One region of the Streptomyces sp. NPDC048106 genome, then DNA from elsewhere that is predicted to be linked to it. Evidence: riboswitches for the same ligand, from Rfam matches in the RefSeq annotation. Region 1 holds a riboswitch; the other holds the start of a gene.
What was found. Region 1 has a riboswitch for S-adenosylmethionine ahead of thrC (threonine synthase). Riboswitches for the same ligand answer to the same signal wherever they lie in the genome.

Region 1 (3,400 bases):
ACCGCGTTCGTCTCCGGACCGATCGCCGACAGGCCCGAGACCAGTCCGCCGCCGCCCCGCTTGGCGCGCAGCGAACCGTCCTCGCCCGCCTCGTACGAAACCGGGCCGCGATTGGACGCGACCAGCACCTCAGCGTCGTGCGTGGAAGCCATGGTCCAGAACCTAGCCCGGCCCGGAAACACTCAAACCCACCGACCACTGCGGAAGCCGGTCGCCACGGGCCGCACCCGAGCTTTCACGCCACCCGGCGCCGGGCGTACTCCGCGATCTCCGTCATCGGCGGCCGCTCCTCGGTGTCCACCGTGTAGGTGCGCGGCTCGAAGCCGGACACGCCCCGCTCGAACTGGGTGAGCGCGGGGCGCACCAGGTGGCCGCGGGCCAGTCGTAGCTGGGCCGTGCGGTAGATGGCCGCCGCCATCCGGCCGAGCGCCTGCCCGTCCTGGTGCCGGTGCCTGCGCACGCCGACGTCCACCTGGGCCAGCGCGTCCAAGCCCACCAGGTGCAGGGCGTCCACCAGCATGCCCAGCTCCACGCCGTACCCGACCGGGAACGGCAGCTGTTCGAGGAGCGAGCGCCGGGCCGCGTACTCGCCGCCCAGCGGCTGCACAAAGCCCGCCAGTTGCGGCCAGTGCATGTTGAGCAGCGGACGCGCCATCAGCTCGGTGACCCGGCCGCCCTGTCCCGCCGTCCCGGCGAGCGGGCGGTCGTACATCGCCTTGACGAGCTGCACGTCCGGCTCGGTGAGCAGCGGGCCGACGATGCCGAGGACGAAGTCGGAGGAGAACTCCCTGAGGTCCGCGTCGACGAAGCAGATGATGTCCCCGGTGGCGACGAGCAGCGAGCGCCACAGCACCTCGCCCTTGCCCCGCACCGCGGGTATCCGGGGCAGGATCGCGTCCCGGTGCACCACCCGCGCGCCCGCCGCGGCGGCGACCTCGGAGGTGCGGTCGGTGGAGCCCGAGTCGATCACCAGCACCTCGTCGACGAGCGGCACCCGCTCCACCAGATCGCGCCGGATCGCCGCGACGATCTCGCCGACGGTCTCCTCCTCGTCGAGCGCGGGCAGGACCACGCTGATGGTCTGGCCGGTGCGCTGTTTGGCCGCCAGGACCTGGTGCAAGGGACGGTCGCGCACGGACCAGGAGCGGTTGCCCATCCAGCGCTCGACTTCTTCCAGCACGGTCCCCGGCTCCTCACGTTCGTCTCGCGGTACGGACGACTATCTCAACTCTCCAGGCCTTCGGTTACAGTCTTGAGCAACGCCGATGACCATCGCATGTCGGGGGTCGCGCGCGGACACCGCCGCATCTGGCGGACACAATCGAATACCGCTCATCCAGAGGGGCAGAGGGACACGGCCCGATGAAGCCCCGGCAACCCTCCAGCCGGTTCTCGTCTTCGAACGTTTCGACTTTTCGACGCTTCGAGCAGCGAGGCTCCCGGCTAGGGAAGGTGCCAATTCCGTCTCACGGCGAGGTGCGTCGTGAGGAAGATGAGGAGAAAGGGCCTCGCCTCCCATGGCTGTGCAGACAGTTGCAACCTCCGAAACTCCCACCGTCGATCTCGGTCCCGCCGCGGCGCTGAGCTGTCGCGAGTGCGGCCACCGCGTGCCGCTCGGCCCGGTCTTCGCCTGCGAGGAGTGTTTCGGCCCGCTGGAGATCGCCTATGACTTCTCCGCCTACGACACCGAAGAGCTGCGCAAGCTGATCGAGGGCGGCCCCGCCAACATCTGGCGCTACGCCCCGCTGCTGCCGGTCCCGGCCGACGTGGCCAAGAAGCCGAACATCAACCCCGGCTGGACCAAGCTCGTCCAGGCCGACAACCTGGCCCGCGAACTCGGCGTCACCGGCGGTCTGTACGTCAAGGACGACTCCGGCAACCCGACGCACTCCTTCAAGGACCGGGTGGTCGCCCAGGCCCTGGAGGCGGCGCGCGCCTTCGGCTTCACCACCCTGTCCTGCTCCTCCACCGGCAACCTGGCCGGCGCCGTCGGCGCCGCCGCCGCCCGCGCGGGCCTGCGCTCCTGCGTCTTCATCCCGCACGACCTGGAGCAGGGCAAGATCGTCATGGCCGCGGTCTACGGCGGTGAACTCGTCGGCATCGAGGGCAACTACGACGACGTGAACCGTTTCTGCTCCGAGCTGATCGGCGACCCGGCCGGCGAGGGCTGGGGCTTCGTCAACGTGAACCTGCGGCCGTACTACGCCGAGGGCTCCAAGACCCTGGCGTACGAGATCTGCGAGCAGCTCGGCTGGCGGCTGCCCGACCAGATCGTGGTGCCGATCGCCTCCGGCTCCCAGCTCACCAAGATCGACAAGGGGCTCCAGGAGCTGATCAAGCTGGGCCTGGTCGAGGACCGGCCGTACAAGATCTTCGGCGCCCAGGCCGAGGGCTGCTCGCCGGTGTCGACGGCCTTCAAGGCGGGCCACGACGTGGTGCGGCCCCAGAAGCCGGACACCATCGCCAAGTCCCTCGCCATCGGCAACCCGGCCGACGGCCCCTACGTCCTGGACATCGCCCGGCGCACCGGCGGCGCCGTGGAGGACGTGACGGACGAGCAGGTCGTGGCCGCGATCAAGCTGCTGGCCCGCACCGAGGGCATCTTCGCCGAGACGGCGGGCGGCGTGACCGTCGGCGTGACGAAGAAGCTCATCGAGAACGGCCTGCTCGACCCGGCGAAGACCACCGTCGTCCTCAACACCGGCGACGGCCTGAAGACCCTCGACGCGGTGGCCGGCACCGGCCTGACCGCCACCATCCGTCCGACCCTGGACTCCTTCCGAGAGGCTGGCCTCGCATGAGCGTGACCGTTCGCATCCCCACCATCCTGCGTACCTACACCGGCGGACAGGCCGAGGTCGCCGCCGAGGGCACCACCCTCGGCGAGGTCATCGAGAACCTGGAGAAGAACCACACCGGCATCGCCGCCCGCGTCCTGGACGACCAGGGCAAGCTGCGCCGGTTCGTGAACGTCTACGTCAACGACGACGACGTCCGTTTCGAGCAGGGCCTGGAGACCGTCACTCCGGACGGCGCGGGCGTCTCCATCATCCCGGCGGTGGCCGGCGGCTGCTGACCGGATGATCGATCATTACCTTGGGTAATGACGGTCACCGAAGGTGTCTAGGATTGCCCTCTCCGTGAGAGAAGCGGAGGGGGCAATTCTGTGTGATTGAGCGCGGTAGAGTTGGGGAACGCGCCCCCGAGCCATCGAGGGGGACCCCTCGATTCCCTTCCGCGGGCCCGATAAGAAGTAGCCAAAATGCACGGGCTTTCCGCGGCTTTTGCGTCTTTTACGGGGCCCGACTTGCCCTGAATTCAGATGAATTCTCCCCACATTCCGGATCGTTCGCGTCCAGAATTCTCGTCCAATTGACCTGTTGCAGACGGCAGTTGGACA
Region 2 (3,400 bases), on a different contig from region 1:
GACCGACACGCACGTGGCGTTCCGCACCTACTCCCAGCACGACCTGGAGGCGGCCTTCGCGATCGGTCTGGACTCCTGACCGCCTGAAAGCCGCCCCACCGGCCGGTCACCCGCTCACGCCACCGGGACGCAGCGCCCGCCCTCCGTCCGGTACGTCCACTGCGCGCCCTCGGTCACCAGCCGTCGTACCGCGGTGACGAAGCGGTCCACGTGCTCGTCCGGGGTGCCCGCGCCGAAGCTCGCGCGGATGGCGTTCAGGGACGGGGCGCCGCACTCGGCCGGGGCCTCGGGGGCAGTACCGAGCAGGGTGCGCAGCAGGGGGTGGGCGCAGAAGAGGCCGTCGCGGACGCCGATGCCGTACTCGGCGGAGAGGGCGGCGGCGAAGTGGGAGCTGTTCCAGCCGTCCACCACGAAGGAGATCACGCCGACCCGCGGGGCGTCGTCGCCGAACAGCGACAGGACCCTGACCTGGGGGATCCCGGCGAGACCCGTGCGCACCCGGTCGATCAGGTACCGCTCACGGGCGACCAGCGACTCCCAGCCGGCCTCGGTGAGGGCGGCGCAGGCGGAGGCGACGGCGTAGGCGCCGATGACGTTCGGGGAGCCCGCCTCGTGCCGGGCGGCGTCCTCGTGCCACTCCACCTCCACTCCCCCGTCCGCGCGCCGGGCGACCCGGCGGCTGGCGCCGCCGCCCGCGAGGTAGGGCTCGGCGTCCCGCAGCCAGTCGGCGCGGCCGGCCAGCACACCCGCGCCGAACGGGGCGTACAGCTTGTGCCCGGAGAAGGCGACCCAGTCGACGTCCAGGTCCACCAGGGACACCGGGTGGTGCGGGACCAGCTGGGCGGCGTCCAGGACGATCCGGGCGCCGTGGGCGTGCGCGGCGGCGGCCAGCTCGCGCACCGGCCACAGCTCCCCGGTGACGTTGGAGGCGCCGGTGACGCAGACCAGGGCCGGGCCGTACGGGTCCCGGTCGGCGAGGGCCCGCTCCAGCGTCTCGACGGCCTGCCGCGGGCTGCGCGGCGCGTCCAGGTAGGTGACCTGGGCGTCCTGCCAGGGCAGCAGCGAGGCGTGGTGCTCGGTCTCGAAGACGAAGACCCGGCAGCCGGCCGGGACCGCCCGGGCCAGCAGGTTCAGCGAGTCCGTGGTCGAGCGGGTGAAGACCACCTGGTCGTCGGCGCGGCAGCCGAGGAACTCCGCGACCGTGCGGCGGGCCTTCTCGAACAGGTCGGTGGAGAACTGGGAGAGGTACCCGGCGCCCCGGTGGACGCTGCCGTAGTACGGCGCGTAGGCGGCCACGTCGTCCCAGACGCGCTGGAGGGCGGGGGCGCTGGCCGCGTAGTCGAGGGCCGCGTAGGTGATGCTGCCACCGGTGACGAGCGGGACGGTGACATCCCGCCCCAGAACGGGCAGCGGCGGACAGATCGACTGGTCGGCGGCAACGGCGGAGACAGGCGTGGCGACAGACATGGGGTGACTCCCGTGAAGGACGTACGCCGAAGGGACGGCGCACGGAAAAGGTGAAAAGGGTGCGCGGAAGCGGGGCTCGGCGGCCCTAGCGCATTCGCTTGCTCACGGGGGGCTCCCTCGTACGACCAGGATCCCTGGCCCGACGCCGCTGGAAGCGTCCGAGGGATCCGCGCTTGCCGTAGACCTCGCTGCCTACGGCCTGGTCCTCACCCGGGGCACCCCGCCACGGACGGAGGGTTGCCGGACAGTCGGCCGGGGCCTCATGACTGTCACTCATGACCTGGTACGGAACGTACGCGAGAAGATCGACGTCCCGCAACCCGTGTCCGGATCGCGGGACGATCGACCGTCGAGCGGGGGCCGTCACGCGTGGCTGGCGGCCACCCAGCGCTCCAGGGACCGCTTCGCCGCGCCCGAGTCGATGGACTCCGCGGCCTTCGCCATCCCCGCGCGCAACTGCTCGGTGAGCGGGGCGTCGGCCGGCTCCAGGGCAGTCAGGGCCGCCGCCGAGTTCAGCAGCACCGCGTCCCGTACGGCGCCCCGCTCGCCGTCCAGCAGCCGGCGGGCCACCTCCGCGTTGTACGCGGCGTCCGCGCCGCGCAGGGCCTCCACGGGGGCCAGCTCGATGCCGACGTCCCGCGGGTCGAAGACCTCCTCCGAGACCTTGCCGTCCCGCACCACCCACACCCGGGAGGTGGCGGTGACGGTCAGCTCGTCCAGACCGTCGTCGCCCCGGAAGACCAGCGCGGAGTTGCCGCGCTCGGCGAAGACGCCGGCCACCACGGGCGCCATGCGCGGGTCGGCGACGCCCACCGCCTGGGCGCGCACCTTGGCCGGGTTGGTCAGCGGACCGAGCACGTTGAAGGTCGTACGGATGCCCAACTGACCGCGGGCGGCGGCGACATGGCGCAGCGAGGGGTGGAACTTCACCGCGAAGCAGATGGTGATGCCGGCCTCCTCGGCGACCTCGGCGACGCGCTTCGGGGTCAGCTGGAGGTTGATGCCGAGCTTCTCCAGGACGTCGGAGGAGCCGGAGGCGGAGGACGCGGCGCGGTTGCCGTGCTTGACCACCTTGGCGCCGGTGCCCGCGACCACGATCGCGGACATGGTGGAGATGTTCACCGTCTTGGCGCCGTCGCCGCCGGTGCCGACGATGTCGACGGCCGGACCCGGCACCTCGATCACGTTCGCGTGCTCGTACATGGTGCGCACGAGCCCGGAGATCTCCTCGACGGTCTCGCCCTTGGCGCGCAGCGCCACCATGAACCCGGCGATCTGGGCGTCCGTCGCCTCGCCGCGCATGATCAGGTCCATCGCCCACGCGGTGTCGTCGGCGGACAGGTTCTCGCCGGTCAGCAGGCCGTTCAGCAGGGCGGGCCAGGAGCGGCCCGCCGCGGTGTCGCCGCCAGCGGGGGTCACAGCGCTCATCAGCCGCTCCTTGGTGTACACGATGGTGGAAACTCGTTCACCACCTTATCGAGCCCCGGACACGGGGAAGGGCCCCGTCCGGGGTGCGGACGGGGCCCTTCTGTGGCGTGGCGACGCGGGGATCAGTGGTGGCCGTGGCCGCTCGTGATCTCCCTGTACTCCTCCGTGGTCGGCTTCGGGATCTGGTTGTCCTCGCCGTAGTAGGCGTTGGACATCTTCGCCCGGAGCTTCTCCGAGGCCTTCACCTTGCGCTCGACACCGTTCTCGTCGACCAGCGGGCCGATCTCGGCGGGCGCGTACTGCGTGTGCGCGGTGAGCGTGTGCAGCTGCTCCTGGCTCAGCGGCTCGTGCACCTCGATGAACTCACCGTGCGGCAGCCGCTTGATGATGCCGGTCTCGCGACCGTGCAGCACCTTGTCGCGGTCGCGGCGCTGGAGGCCGAGGCAGATCCGCTTGGTGACGAGGAACATGATGACCGGGCCGACGAAGAAGAAGATCCGGACGA

Region 2: linked by a shared signal. The riboswitch ahead of AB0927_RS04935 (aminotransferase class V-fold PLP-dependent enzyme) and the one ahead of thrC (threonine synthase) in region 1 are both predicted to bind S-adenosylmethionine.

What each region holds. Positions count from the first base shown of each region.
Region 1 is NZ_JBEZND010000056.1:34,056-37,455, forward strand. Features, by position in the region: gene AB0927_RS36885 (trehalose-6-phosphate synthase) at 1-152, opposite strand, end outside; gene AB0927_RS36890 (glucosyl-3-phosphoglycerate synthase) at 236-1,180, opposite strand; SAM riboswitch class I at 1,330-1,499, shown strand; gene thrC (threonine synthase) at 1,518-2,801, shown strand; gene AB0927_RS36900 (MoaD/ThiS family protein) at 2,798-3,076, shown strand.
Region 2 is NZ_JBEZND010000004.1:51,962-55,361, reverse strand. Features, by position in the region: gene AB0927_RS04940 (Lrp/AsnC ligand binding domain-containing protein) at 1-79, shown strand, start outside; gene AB0927_RS04935 (aminotransferase class V-fold PLP-dependent enzyme) at 115-1,467, opposite strand; SAM riboswitch class IV at 1,632-1,748, opposite strand; gene trpD (anthranilate phosphoribosyltransferase) at 1,831-2,895, opposite strand; gene AB0927_RS04925 (cytochrome bc complex cytochrome b subunit) at 3,018-3,400, opposite strand, start outside.